3 regions of the Paenibacillus sp. S-38 genome follow, and region 2 is predicted to be linked to each of the others. Evidence: riboswitches for the same ligand, from Rfam matches in the RefSeq annotation. Region 2 holds a riboswitch; each other region holds the start of a gene.
The links. Region 2 has a riboswitch for cyclic di-AMP ahead of ACP26L_RS09075 (APC family permease). Riboswitches for the same ligand answer to the same signal wherever they lie in the genome.
Positions count from the first base shown of each region.

Region 1: another riboswitch for cyclic di-AMP. It lies ahead of ACP26L_RS06510 (TrkH family potassium uptake protein); the one in region 2 lies ahead of ACP26L_RS09075 (APC family permease).
Region 3: another riboswitch for cyclic di-AMP. It lies ahead of ACP26L_RS34230 (ubiquitin-like domain-containing protein); the one in region 2 lies ahead of ACP26L_RS09075 (APC family permease).

Region 1 is NZ_CP187970.1:1,361,313-1,366,116, reverse strand. It holds gene ACP26L_RS06515 (potassium channel family protein) at 1-320, opposite strand, end outside; gene ACP26L_RS06510 (TrkH family potassium uptake protein) at 335-1,687, opposite strand; cyclic di-AMP (ydaO/yuaA leader) riboswitch at 1,765-1,913, opposite strand; gene ACP26L_RS06505 (CPBP family intramembrane glutamic endopeptidase) at 2,146-3,828, shown strand; gene uvrC (excinuclease ABC subunit UvrC) at 3,764-4,804, opposite strand, start outside.
Region 2 is NZ_CP187970.1:1,903,107-1,907,910, reverse strand. It holds gene ACP26L_RS09080 (family 14 glycosylhydrolase) at 1-1,173, shown strand, start outside; cyclic di-AMP (ydaO/yuaA leader) riboswitch at 1,415-1,579, shown strand; gene ACP26L_RS09075 (APC family permease) at 1,748-3,574, shown strand; gene ACP26L_RS09070 (DMT family transporter) at 3,831-4,703, shown strand.
Region 3 is NZ_CP187970.1:7,820,056-7,824,859, forward strand. It holds gene rsmA (16S rRNA (adenine(1518)-N(6)/adenine(1519)-N(6))-dimethyltransferase RsmA) at 1-449, opposite strand, end outside; gene rnmV (ribonuclease M5) at 442-999, opposite strand; gene ACP26L_RS34230 (ubiquitin-like domain-containing protein) at 1,100-2,239, opposite strand; cyclic di-AMP (ydaO/yuaA leader) riboswitch at 2,606-2,828, opposite strand; gene ACP26L_RS34235 (TatD family hydrolase) at 3,053-3,820, opposite strand; gene ACP26L_RS34240 (HD domain-containing protein) at 3,896-4,804, opposite strand, start outside.

The sequences.
Region 1 (4,804 bases), 540 kb from region 2:
CCATGGAGCTCCGAGAGCGCTTTGGCCACAACCGTACCGACACCGATATCCTTCAGCAGAATGGCCGTCAGGATGCTCGACTGGATATCATCCCCGATCGAGACGACCACACAGTCGAAGTTGCGGATGCCGAGAGACCGCAGGACCTCTTCATCCGTAGCGTCGGCTACGACGACATGGGTCAGCTTGTCGGCCATTTCCTCGACAGACTCCTCATCCTTATCAATGCCGAGCACCTCATAGCCAAGCTTCATGAGTTCCTTTGCTACGGAGGAGCCGAAGCGGCCCAGTCCGATGACAGCGTATTGACTGCGTTTCATGTGTTGTTGTTCCCCTATCCAATCGTAATTTTACCTTCCGGGTAACGGTATAATTCTTTCTCGGCTTTAGGTCCGAGAGCATAAGCTAAGGTCAGCGGGCCGAGCCGGCCGGCGAACATCGTAAGCGAGATCATTACTTTGCCGAACTCGGTTAGATCCGGTGTCAGCCCCATGGTGAGTCCCACCGTTCCGAAAGCCGAGGTCACCTCGAACAGTATCATCAGGAAGGAATGATCCTCGGTGGTCGTCAGCAGCATCGTAACGAAGATCACCAGGAACAGCGCGATCATCGTCAGGGTGATGGCTTTGAGAATCCGGTCCTTGCCAAGCCGGTAATGGAAGAGGACGATGTCTTCCTTGCCCCGGATCATGGCCACGATCGCCCCCACCAGTGTAGTGAAGGTGGTCGTCTTGATCCCCCCGCCCGTAGAGCCCGGCGAAGCACCGATGAACATCAGAATGATGGTAAAAAACTGACTCGCCTGCCGCATTCCGGCGATATCCACCGTGTTGGCTCCCGCCGTACGGGGGGATACGGATTGGAAGAGCGAGGCTAAGAACTTGCCTGACCAGGTCAGCGGGCCCAGTGTCTTCGCATTCGTCAGCTCGAACAAGAAGATGACCACCGTGCCGATGACGATCAGCAGTCCCGTGGCGCTCAGCACCACTTTGGAATGCAGCGACAGCTTCTTGATCCGCTTATATTCAATCAAATCGGAGATCACGATAAACCCGAGACCTCCAAGAATAATTAACATCATGGAAACCAGGTTAATCACCCAGTCGTCCGCGTAGGCGGTAAGGGAACTGAATTTCCCCGTAACCGATCCGAACAGGTCGAAGCCTGCATTATTGAAGAAAGAGATCGCATGAAAGATTCCGTAATAAATGCCCTTAGAGACTCCCAGGTCGAACGACCAGCGGATGGAGAAGATTACTGCGGCTATCGCCTCGATCGTCAGCGAGTACCGAATCACCTTGCGGATGAGCCGTACGATCCCTTCCATCGAGCCTTGATTCATCGCCTCCTGCAGAATCAGCCTTTCCTTGAGCGATATTCTTTTCTTGAGTACGAAGGCGAACAGCGTCGCCATGGTCATGAACCCAAGTCCCCCTACCTGAATCAGCAGGATGATGACAATTTGTCCGAAGACAGACCAGTACGTTCCCGTGTCGACGACAACCAGACCGGTCACACAGGTGGCGGAGGTTGCGGTGAATAAAGCATTGAGGAACGGTGTCGACTGACCGCTGGCTGTGGCCACAGGCAGCGACAGAAGAATACTGCCAATCAGAATAATGGCTGCGAATCCGAGCACCAGAATCTGCGGCGGCTTCAGCTCGAATTTCTTGGCGGCTGGCTTCAAATATCGTACACCTCGGTTCTCGAAATAAAGGCTTTTTTGCGCAAAAAAAAGACACTGGAAACCCAATGCCAAAAAATAGGTTCCTGTAACAAAGCCTACGAGGTTAGCTGACGGATTCGGATGTACAGGCACCCTATCATCACCGGCCTTAAACGGCCTTTGGATGAATTCACCCCTAAACTCATGGTTCCCCCGTTTTCCTTAAGAAATTCGGCTTTTTATTCAATTGATTTGAATTATAATCCTCTTTACTCTGCAGCACAAAGGCGTAATTCACCTAAAAGTCACGATAATCCCCTGGAAAGGGTATTTGTAAGCGTTATCTCCCTATTGACGCTCTCCCAATCATCTGTTTTCCTGCGCTTGCTCTTGAAATCATTGGATTTCGCGGAAGCATGTATGCTAATTTAGAAGAATATAATATACCTCACCCATTTCTGTCCCAAAAGGAGCTGTCCATGTCCAAGCGAATCAAGGAGCCGTCGCTTCTGCTGCTTGCCGTGATCGGATGCATTCTTTATTTCGGTGTCAACCTGTTCAGTCCTTATATGGAGGATGCCGAACGGATGGAGGAAGCGACTGAGGGGGTTCCCTCCGTTACACAGGGGCAGGCCGCCGATGCCGCCCTGCGCTTTGCCAGGGAGAAGCTGGGCCTCCGAGCGGAGAATCCCGCGACCCATGTGATCTACCAGGCCGTAAAACAGCAGAGCGGCTATCTGCAGAAAGAGCGGCTGTACGACGAATATCAGGAGCGCTTCGGAGAGAAACTTCCACTGGAGTTCTATGAGGTGGAGATCGGCGAACCGGACACCGGACTTACCCATTATATCCAAGTGAACTATACCAATCTCGGCATCATCGGCTGGGAAACCGGCCGTTCGGCTACCGCCCGCAGCGAGGGCGTCTCTTCGGAGAACGCTCCGGACTCCGAAGCCGTCATCCGGCAGACCCTGACCGATCTGGGGTATTCCCCGGATACGTTCGCCCTGGTTCCAGGCGGATCGAAGGCGCCGGGCCCGAATACCCTTCGGGTGTATCGGAGCAAAGCGGACACCATCGGTGAATCCCCGCTTGAGCTGCACGTCAAAGAAACCCGGGGCCGGATCACCTTATTCCGTCCCGAGTTTCCTGTGCCTGAAGCCTTCATCGACTGGCAGAATGCCCAGGATGACAAGGCCTCCCTGATGACCTGGACTTCCATGGGCCTGTCCACCGTCATGACGCTGACGGCCTTCATCCTGATTATCCGGGGCCGCCGCGACATCCGGTTCAGCCGAGGACTGGTCCTCACGCTGATCTTCACCGGCGTGTATCTGCTCAATAACTTCAACATGCTCCCGGCCTTCCGCACGGAGCACGGAAGCGGCCCGTCCGAGCCGCAGGCCGTATTCTACTTATGGTTCGTCAACATCTTCGTGCTGTTCATGGCGGCATCGACCTATCTGTCTCTGCTGGCCGGCAGGCAGCTGTGGCTGCGCAGAGGACTGAACCCCTGGCCGGTCTGGAGCGACGCCTCGTTCGGAGACAGCGTCCGTACGGCTATGGTCCGCGGGTACCTCTTCTGCCTGTTCGTGCTTGGCCTGCAGCAGGTCATGTTCTTCGCCGCCGCCGAGCTGTTCGATGTCTGGGCCGTGAGCGACCCGGCCGACTCGGTCTACAACATGCGGGTCCCCGGCGTCTTCCCGCTGATGGCCTGGGCGGCCTCCATCTCGGAGGAGGCCGTGTACCGGCTGCTCGGCATCGCCCTGGTGCTGTCGCTCACACGCAGCCGCTTCCTGGCGGTACTGCTGCCGAGCATCATCTGGGCGATGAGCCATACGCAGTATCCGATCTACCCGGTGTACACCCGGCTCATCGAAGTGACCGTCATCGGCCTCATCTTCGGCTATGTGTTCCTGCGCTACGGCTTCCTGACGGCGATCTTCGCCCATGCGGCGATGGACTCCATCCTGATGGGCCTGTCGCTGATGATCACCGGCAGCGCCGCCAACACCGCCGTGGGCGCATTCTACCTGCTCCTGCCGGCGCTGGCAGGCTGGCTGCTCTCCTGGCTTCACGACCGGTTCGGACCGAAGCCTAAGCCTCCGCGTGCTCCTCAGGAGCTTCCGCCGAATCCGCTTCCTCCGGCTCCCCAGCCGTAGCCTCCCCTTCCGTCCCGTTCAGGGACTGGAGGATGGTCAAGGCCAGCTTTTCTCCGATACCAAGAGGCTTAAAGTCTTCGGGCTGAGCCTCTTTTATTTTTTTGAGCGAGCCAAAATGCTTCAGGAGCGCCTTGCGCCGCTTCTCGCCGATCCCCGGCACCGAGTCCAGCGTGGAGACGACCATCGACTTGGCGCGGGTCTCCCGGTGGAAGGTGATCGCGAAGCGGTGCACCTCTTCCTGGATGCGCTGCAGCAGGTAGAACTCCTGGCTGTCCCGCGGCAGCGGAACGATCTCGGCCGGGTCGCCCATCAGAAGCTGGGCCGTCTTATGCTTCGCGTCCTTGACGAGGCCGCAGACCGGGATATAGAGCCCGAGCTCATTCTCGAGTACATCGACCGCCGCCGACAGATGGCCCCGCCCGCCGTCGATGACGATGAGATCCGGCATCGCCAGTCCTTCCTTGAGGACGCGCTCATACCGCCGGCGGACCACTTCCCGCATCGTCTCGTAGTCGTCCGGTCCCTGCACGGTCCGGATTTTGTACTTGCGGTACTCCTTGCGATCCGGCTTGCCGTCGGTGAAGACGACCATCGCCGATACCGGGTCGGAGCCTTGGATGTTCGAGTTGTCGAACGCCTCGATTCGCCGTACCGTACCTGTGCCCAAGTACTCACCGAGATTCTCGACGGCCTTCACCGTCCGCTCCTCGTCCCGGGCGAGCAGCCGGAACTTCTCGTCGAGCGCGACCCTCGCATTCTCGTTCGCCATGTCGACCATGTTCTTCTTGAGGCCGCGGCGCGGCACATGAACCTTGACCTTCAGCCAGCTCTCGAGCGCTTCCTTGATGTACTTCTTCGACTCCGGCGCGGCTTCCTCGTCTCCCTGCTGGGCCGCCGCTTCGGCCGTACCGGAGGTGTCTTCCACACGCTCGGCGGCAGCGGCCGCTTCGCCTTCCGCCCCGGTCTCCTCCTCGCC
Region 2 (4,804 bases):
TCTCCTTGGTGGAGCGGAACCGCAGCCCAATATGACGAGCTTTACGCTTCCTTCGCATCCAACTTCGGCGGCTACAAGGACATCATCGCCAAGATCTACCTGTCCGGCGGACCGGCGGGCGAGCTCCGCTTCCCGTCTTACAGCACGGCCGACGGGTGGTCTTACCCGAGCCGCGGCAAGCTGCAGGCGTACACGGATGCCGCCAAAGCCGACTTCCGCACCGCAATGCAGACCAAGTACGGCACGGTCGGCGCATTGAACACCGCTTGGGGCACCTCTCTCGCTTCGTTCGCCGACGTGAATCCGCCGAGCGACGGCGATAATTTCTTCACGAACGGCTATAAGTCGAACTACGGCAAAGACTTCCTTGCCTGGTACCAAGGCGTACTCGAGAAGCACGTAAAAGCGATCGGCGCCAAGGCCCACAGCCGCTTCGACTCCGTCTTCGGCGTGCCGGTCGGCGCGAAGATCTCCGGTGTGCACTGGCAGATGAACAACCCGACGATGCCGCACTCCGCGGAATACGGTGCAGGCTACTATAATTACAGCACGCTGCTCGACGCGTTCAAGACCGCCAAGCTGGACCTGACGTTCACGTGCCTTGAGATGACGGACGCCCAGGCCAATACCGCTCCTTACTACTCGGCTCCGAAGTCGCTTGTGATCCAGGTTGCCAATCTCGCGAACCAGAAGGGCATTCGACTCAACGGCGAGAACGCGCTGGCCATCGGGGATGCCGCACAGTACCAGAACGTGGCGGAGATGCTGTTCAACTACAATTTCTCGGGCTTCACCCTGCTTCGCATGTCCAGTCTCGTGAATGCGGACGGCAGCGCTACGTCCCTGCTGAATTCCTTCCGCGATGCTATTGCCATGACGCCGGCTGCTGTGACGTTTGTCGTCAAAGGCGCACCGGCCGCATCCGGTGATACGGTCTACGTGACCGGCTCCCGCTGGGAGATGGGCAACTGGACGACCGGCGTCTACCCGATCAAGCTGACGTACAACAGCACGACGGCTGACTGGAGAGGCACGGCTTACATCGGTTCCGGGCGCAGCTATGAGTTCAAGGCCATCGTCAAGAATTCCGCCGGCACCGTCACTTGGGAACCGGGCTCGAACAACGTGCTGACCGGCCCAACGGCAGCAAGCACCTATACAATCAATTGGTAAGACCTTAAGAGAGGATCCCGGCAGAAGTGGCTGCCTTGTTCCCCTCCCATTCATCCATGAAGCGGCAGAGCCCCAATCGGCTCTGCCGTTTTTTGTCACAGCGTAAAATAAAAACGGTCTAAGACACAAGGAGATGAATGCGGTACCATGGAACAAAAGCGCCCATGCTCCGGTTTTTTGGACGAATTCGGCGTTTTACACCGGCCGGCCAACGGGATTATGATCTGGATGTAATTTGCAACTCATATTCACGCTGAATTTCCGTAGAGGAAAACGGGGGAACCAATTCTGACGAAGCATTTCGTCACGGGGTGAATCGGCAGCACCATCACATGGCGCTGCTGTAGGGCGACTCTAAGCGCCCGAATCCGTCAGCTAACCTCGTAAGCGTACGTAGAGAAGGTGAGACTGCCGTGCCGGCTGCAGCCGCAGGGAGACCCCCCTGTGGTTTTTTGCTGTGCCCACATTTGCTGTCAACTGAAACTGTAGGAGGACGAATATCAAACGCAACGGACTGGGGTAATATAAAACTAATTTCCCGCGTGAGCAATTTTTATCATGGGTGGTGACCGGTATGCTTCTTTCCATTAAAAGATTTCTGATCGGACGTCCTTTAAAGTCCAATGAATTAGGGGAGCAAAAGCTGAACAAGCTGAAGGCCCTCGCCATTCTTTCCTCCGATGCCCTTTCGTCCGTAGCTTATGGGCCGGAGCAGATCCTGATCGTGCTGATGACCCTGGGGGCTGTGGCCTTCTGGTACTCCCTTCCGATTGCGGTTGGGGTGCTCATCCTGCTGACCGCGCTTATCCTGTCTTACAGGCAGATTATTTTTGCCTATCCCCACGGCGGAGGAGCTTATGTGGTATCGAAGGAAAACCTCGGTACCTACCCCGGCCTGATCGCCGGAGGCTCTCTGCTGGTCGATTATATCCTGACCGTAGCCGTCAGCGTATCCGCAGGGACGGATGCCATCACGTCCGCCTTCCCAAGCCTGCACACGCATACCGTTCTGATCGCGACCGTGTTCGTCATCTTCATCACGATCCTTAACCTTCGGGGTGTAACGGAATCCGCTTCGATCCTGGCTTATCCGGTCTATTTATTCGTACTCGCCTTATTCATCCTCATCGGAGTAGGCCTGCTGCATATATCCGCGGGAGAGGTCCCGGCAGGATTGCATGCCCCGCTGGGCACGCCCGTTGCGGGAATCAGCCTGTTTTTGCTGCTTCGGGCCTTTGCGTCGGGCAGCTCCGCCTTAACCGGGGTGGAAGCCATCTCGAACGCCATCCCGAACTTTCAGGATCCGGCGCCGAAGAATGCCGCCAAGACCTTGACCGCCATGGGGCTGCTGCTGGCCCTGCTGTTCTCCGGTATCGTCTACCTGGCTTACTACTACGGCGTAATGCCCCGGCCTGATGTAACGGTGGTCTCTGAAATCGCCGAAGTGACCTTCGGACGGAATTTCATGTACTACTTTATCCAGGGAACGACGGCTCTGATCCTTATTCTGGCCGCCAATACCGGCTACTCTGCGTTTCCGCTGCTAGCTGTGAATCTGGCCAAGGATAAGTTCATTCCGCGGATGTTCACCATCCGGGGAGACCGGCTCGGGTATTCCAACGGCATTATCATTCTGGGGGTTCTGTCCATTCTTCTGATCGTTGTCTTCAAAGGACAAACCGAACATCTCATCCCGCTCTATGCGGTCGGTGTATTCATTCCCTTCACGCTGTCCCAGACGGGAATGATGATGAAGTGGATCCGGGAAAAACCGGAAGGCTGGGCGGTCAAACTGCTGATTAACTCGGCTGGAGCCCTGATCAGCCTGCTCGTCACGATCATGTTCTTTTTGACGAAGTTCACGCAGATATGGCCGGTTCTGATCTTCCTTCCTCTGATCGTTTATTTGTTCTATCGGATTCGCAGGCACTACGAGGCTGTGGGAGACCAGCTGCGGCTTTCTACCTGTGAGCCTGCACTGACGGTTGAGGGCAATGTTATGATTCTGCCCGTAGCCGGCATGACTCATGTCGTGGAGAATTCGCTTAATTACGTAAAGTCGCTTCATCCGCACCAGATCATCGCTGTTCACGTTCCCTTTGAGAGAGAAGAAGAGGCGGAGTTCGAGGAAAAGTGGAAGAAATGGCAGCCGGACGTCAGACTGGTCAGCCTGCACTCCCCCTACAGGAGCATTATCCACCCGCTGACCAAATTCATTGATACCGTGCAGCGCAAAGCAGCCGAATCCAATTATCAGGTGACCGTTGTCATTCCGCAGTTCATTCCGAAGAAAGGCTGGCACAACATCCTGCACAACCAGTCTTCTCTACTGATCCGAGCCCATCTGCTGTACCGCCGCAACGTCATTGTAACCACCGTACCTTATCATCTTCAAAAATAACCAAGATCACCACTCTGCAAATAGGCCGGGACCCGGAATCCCGGCCTTCTCCTGTCGAACAGCCAAGGCACCGGTGCTGATTCCGCTCCCTCCTTGTGAATCCCTCCGGAATCCTGTACCCTGGGAGGATAGTAAGGAGTACGCGACCATGTCTGACTCAACCAAGCTGCCTAACCAAACAAACCATACAACAGAATCTGCCCCAGCCGGCGGACCCGACCGGTCCCCGACCTCACGCGCGGCTTCGAGAGCCGCGATGTACCGCATGGTTGCGGCGATGGCGATCTTCGGCTCGGTCGGCTTCGCCGCAGGCCGGACCGGGCTGCAGTCCTTCGAGCTCGTCTTCGTGCGCTGCATCTGTGCGGTGCCGATCCTCGGGGCCGGCTGGCTGCTCTCCGGCCAATTCCGCCGCGAGTCCTGGGCGCTCCGGGAGATGCTGCTCGTTCTCATGAGCGGCGTATGCCTCGTCGGCAACTGGGTCTTCCTGTTCCGCGCCTTCGAAACGGTGCCGGTCACCGTCACCATCTCGGTCTATTACCTGGCCCCGGTCTTCGTGCTGCTGCTCGGCAGCCTGCTCTTCCGGGAGCCCCTCAGGATGTCCTCCGCCGTATCGGTCATCGTCTGTACCGCGGGTACGGCGCTGGTCTCCGGCATCGGCTCGGGCCCGCAGCAGGGGCTGCTCTCCGCCGGCCTCCTCTGGGCCCTGCTGGCCGCACTGCTGTACGCGCTGGTCACGCTGCTCGGCAAAGGCATCCGCAGGATGAGCCCCTATGCCGTCGCCATGCTCCAGACGTCGGTCGGTGTTCTGCTGCTGCCCCCGTTCGTGCACTTCTCAGCCTTCCATGGACTCGGGACCGGCCAGTGGCTGTGGATTGCCTTGCTCGGAACGGTGCATACCGGCCTCGTCTACTACCTGTTCTTCGGCAGCCTGCGGCACCTGCCCGCCCGGACGATCTCCATTTTTGCCTTCCTCGATCCGGGCATCGCCATGCTGCTCGACATCCTGATTACCGGCTTTCGCCCCAGCCTCCTGCAGGTTCTGGGCATCTTGTTGATTTTTGGCGGGATGACGGCTCCCTTGTGGAAAGGGAATGAACGGGAAGGACGGCAGTCCGCCGGTACACAATAGCGGAATATCCCCGGACCCTGAATCTTAGTTTCGTAAGGCTCTCCCCCAAGGCTGTTCTTTGAAGCAGTCCATTTGAAAAACGAAGGAGCGGATGCAGGTTG
Region 3 (4,804 bases), 2.3 Mb from region 2:
AGCTTCATGATGATCGGGGTGGTCACATAATACGGCAGATTGGCCACGACGCTGACACCCGAGCATTCCGAGAAGTGTTCCTTGAACAGGTCGCTTAAGGAAACCTGCAGCACGTCCCCGTGGATTACGGAAGCATGCGGGTAAGGAGCCAGCGTCTCCTTCAGCAGCGGCAGCAGCCGCTGGTCGATCTCCACAGCGGTTACCCGGCCGGCAGCTTTGGCCAGCTGCTGTGTAAGGGCGCCGATCCCCGGCCCGATCTCGAGAGCCCCCTTGGTCTTATCGAGCTCGGCGGCCCCCACAATCTTGTTCAGGACATTCGTGTCGATAAGAAAGTTCTGCCCCAGGCTCTTCTTCAGCTTGAAGCCATGGCGCTTGAGCAGATCGTTGGTCCTCTTCGGCGATGCAATATCTTCAGCCCCTGCGGGCACTGTTATCTGTTGGTCATTCATGAGCTTGTCCCTCCAGTGCGTCCAGCTCGCGCCGGGCTTCATCAAATTCTTCCCGGGATATCCGGAACATCCGGCAGCGGTTGTAGAACTGCTTGCCGTTGCAGTAGCCGATGCCAAGGCGGTTGCCCATGACCAGCCTGCGCGCAGCAGCCTGCGGGTGCACGATCAGACCCGCTTCCATCAGATCCTCCATCGTGACCTCGGATTCCGAGGCTCCACCGTCCGTGCGTACAGCGGCCAGCGCCTGGCGAATCGCCTCGGGAGAAGCATTCTCCACGCCGATGTCTCCCCTGCTTGTCGCCGCCTCCTGCGTCAGGAACGCATGCTTGCACCCCGGGACCTCCCGGGTGATGATCTTGCGGATCCGCTCTCCCGCGTGATCCGGATCCGTGAACACAATCACGCCCCGCCGCTCCTGAGCAAGACGGATGCGCCGGATCGTATCCTTATTGATGGCGGAGCCGCCGGTCTCGATCGTCTCCGCCTCCACCGCCCGCTTGATCGCTACGGTGTCGTCCTTGCCTTCCACTACGATGATTTCCTTAATCATAACCCAATCGGTCCTTCTTTCGCCAGAAAAGAGAAAAAGAAGAGGAACACGCCTCTTCTTTATCCGTTCTATATAATGAGTCTACCCACATTGCATGCCCTTAATCGGCCGTTGGCTTTTTCGGACCGATGACGTATACCGTGTAACCGCGTTTGGAACCGAAGCGGATTGCATAATCGCTGCTCTCGAAATAAACGTCGATGTGGTTGCCCTTCACCGCGCTACCGGTGTCTTCCGCCCGGCGGAAACCGAGCCCCTCGATATATACCCACCAGCCGATTGGAATGACTTTGGGATCCACTGCAATGGTGCGACCTTCCGTTACTCTCGTACCCGAAGATGTCAGACCGTACGCCGGATGACTGCTGCTTTTTCCCGTAGAAGCAACGCCAGCCGTATAAGCGGTCATTTTGACATTGTTAAGAACCTGCTTATATCCGAATGTAATACCGTTCTTGGTGACTTCATCCATGTTGGGAGTTGTTGAAGATAAGACCACAACCGGATTCTTCGTCCCGACGGCAACGATCTTTTGTACACTTTGTGTCTGCACCTGCTGGTCTACGACCTGCTCATTCACGAGCTTGCCGTCTTCGAATACTTTCTCCGTCTTCTTGAGCAGGACACCTTCCTGCCCCTCCTGAATCACTTGCTCTTTGCCTTTCAGCAGCTGCGGTTCGTTTTGTTTCACAGTCTCAAACGCGATCGGTTCTTTGACTTCTTCGACTTCTTTCTTCACGCGGACCACCTGGATCCCCGTACCATCTATGATCTCCGCATCCAGCGCGGGAGTTACCTTGTCTAGTTCGCCCAGCTCTATATGTAAATCCGCCAGTGCGCCCTTCACCGTCTTCCCTGTGGTATAAACGGTTGATGTCTCTCCGTCTGCTGTCAACTGCACCGGTTTCGCCTTCTCAATCGTGATCCGATCTCCTGACTTTACCTTTGCGCCAAGCGAATGTGACAATCGGTCATATTCGCCGACAGCGATGCCTTGCTCATCCAGTATGCGCTGTAGAATACCCTGCCGGGTCTGGAACGTCTGTTCGACGCCGTCTACAACAAGCGATACGCGTTTGGTCGACGTACCGTACAACATCAATAAGAACATGAAAGTCATAGCGAATGAAATGAGTGCAATGATCGATATCATACGCAAGTTTTCATGCTTCCATCGCAATGCGAAGGACATGCTGGATGATCGTCTTACATGGGTTTGTTCGTGATTCACAACGCCCACTTGTTCGGTCCTCCTTAAAGCCTCGCCACCCGAGTGTTATGCATGATTTCCATCTGACGCGACTATGGTAAATTTGTTAAACCCCATTACCAACGTTTGCTGTTTCAGCCATCAGAACCGGACTTGCTCTGAACGTCCACCTCCTTCAAGGTTATGGTTTTGGCTACGAATCCTAGTCTCCTTACGGGAGAACCCCGGATACAGGCGCCGTCCCTACGGACGGTTCCGCCCCGCTTTTTTTGGCGGGCCGCAGGCAGAGCTTCAGGGCTCCCCTTTTTTGGCCACACAAAAAAAGTCAGCGGAGAAGAGGAACCTTCCCGTGACTTTTCATTTTGGGTAAAATGAAATAATAGCTCACGACAATGTGTTACCTCTCTCATGGCGCTTACGAGGTTAGCTGACGGATTCGGGCTTGAGAGCAGCCCTACCTGAGACACAATGTAGCAAGGCGCAGGCTTCTGCGCTTTTGTGTAGCATTGCGGCCAAGGATTCACCCCTTAAAAAACACCCCGGTGCCTGAACGGTTCGGCCAGACAACTGTGGGTGCGGTTCCCCCGTTTCCCTTTCGGAAACTCAGCGATGTTGGAAATTTGGTAATCGTATGAAGTTAATATTGAGTTTACGATGGGAAGCAGGAAGTTGTAAAGTAGCCAAACTTTGAAAAAAAGGACGGTTTCCGGCCGATTTTTACTTTTTTCATTCAAACCGGAATCCAAATCCCTCTTTCTCTTCGTCTGACGCACGATTACCCCATTATTTCTCCGATTATCTCGTTTGTGAATAAAAATGGGCTGTCCCCTTCAGGCTAAAAACCTACTTGAAACCGAAAAGAACGGACGCATTCCGGCTCGTAATCTCCGCTAATTCTTCGAGAGAAATCCCTTTAATCTCAGCCGCCGTCTCGGCCACCAGACGAACATACGAGGACTCATTGCGCTTCCCGCGGTACGGATGAGGAGCCAGATAAGGCGCGTCCGTTTCGATCAGAAGACGATCAAGCGGGACCTTCTCCAGCACCTCTTTGGGCTGTCTGGCGTTCTTAAAGGTCACCGGGCCCCCGAAGGAAATATAGAAATTCATATCCAGGCACATCTTGGCCGTCTCCCAGCTGCCGGAGAAGCAGTGCATGACGCCGCCCACCTCGGAGGCCTTCTCTTCCCGGAGGGTCTGCACCACATCATGATGCGCGTCACGGTTATGGATGACGATCGGCAGGCCCACTTTGCGTGCGAGGCGGATCTGTTCGCGGAACACCCGGTCCTGGACATCCTTAGGGGACGTGTCCCAATGATAGTCAAGCCCGATCTCCCCGATGGCGACCACCTTCGGATGTCCGCAGAGTGACTCGATCCACTCGAGGTCCTGCGGCGTCATGTCTTTGGCATCCACCGGGTGCCAGCCTACCGTGGAATAGATCCAGTCATACTGCTCAGCCAGCGCAATCGAGCTTGGGATCGTCTCGCGGTTAAATCCGACATTGACGATTCGACGGATTCCGCTGGCTCTTGCGCGCTCAATCACTTCCTGTCGATCTTCATCGAAAGCTTCCGCATTCAAATGGGCATGTGTGTCAATCAGCATGATATCATCCTCCGTGTCTTCCTACTATAAGGATAAGCGTCAGGGTACGCGCCCTGACAAGTCAGTATGCGCCAATTACAGCTGAAGCAGCCGACGCAGGTCCGCGTCGAGCTCGGCCCCATGGTTCAAAGTAAATTCCGCCGGGTAATACAGATGGTATTTTCCCATGTGTATGCCGCTGATCGAACGTACGATCTCCGATTTACGCGAGATTTCGGTCAGGGTTTCCTTCGGGTCCAGGAGCAGGATAGGCAGCTTCTCATCCTCCTCGCCCGGCCGGTAGATATCATAGGACAAATCGGAAGGGAAATCGATCTCCACATAATAAGCCGGATCGATCCCGACGCGTTTCATCTCGCCGCGCAGTTTGTCGAGCAGTCCCGTATCGATCCGGTCCAAAGTCACGTATTTGAACAGGCGGCGTTCCAGGAATCGGGAGCAAAGATCAGACAGGATCGCGTCTTCTTCGTAGGTCCACTGCATGAAGACGGTCTGCATGAACGCTTCATCGAGCAGATGGTACTCCTCTACGGTGAGCTTCTGTTCGAACAGCCCTAATAGCGGAGGCAGCAGGAACCGGAATCGGTACTGCTCCTCATACAGCTGCTTGGCCCTTTGGAAGATCTTATGAAGCACAATCTCTGCACTGCGGGTTACCGGATGGAAGTAGACCTGCCAGTACATCTGATATCGTGACATGAGGTAATCTTCCACGGCATGCATCCCGCTCTCCTTCACCACAATATGGCCTTGGTAAGGACGCATGACGCGAAGAATACGCTCCAGATCGAAGGTGCCGTAATTCACCCCGGTGTAATAGGCATCGCGGAGCAGATAATCCATCCGGTCGGCATCCAGCTGTGAAGAAACCAGACTGACGACGATCTCCCTGTTATAGGTTTTGGCTATGACATCAGCAACCTTCTGCGGAAAATCGGGAGCGACCTGGCGCAGCACCTGATTGACTTCCGTATCCCCCAGTAC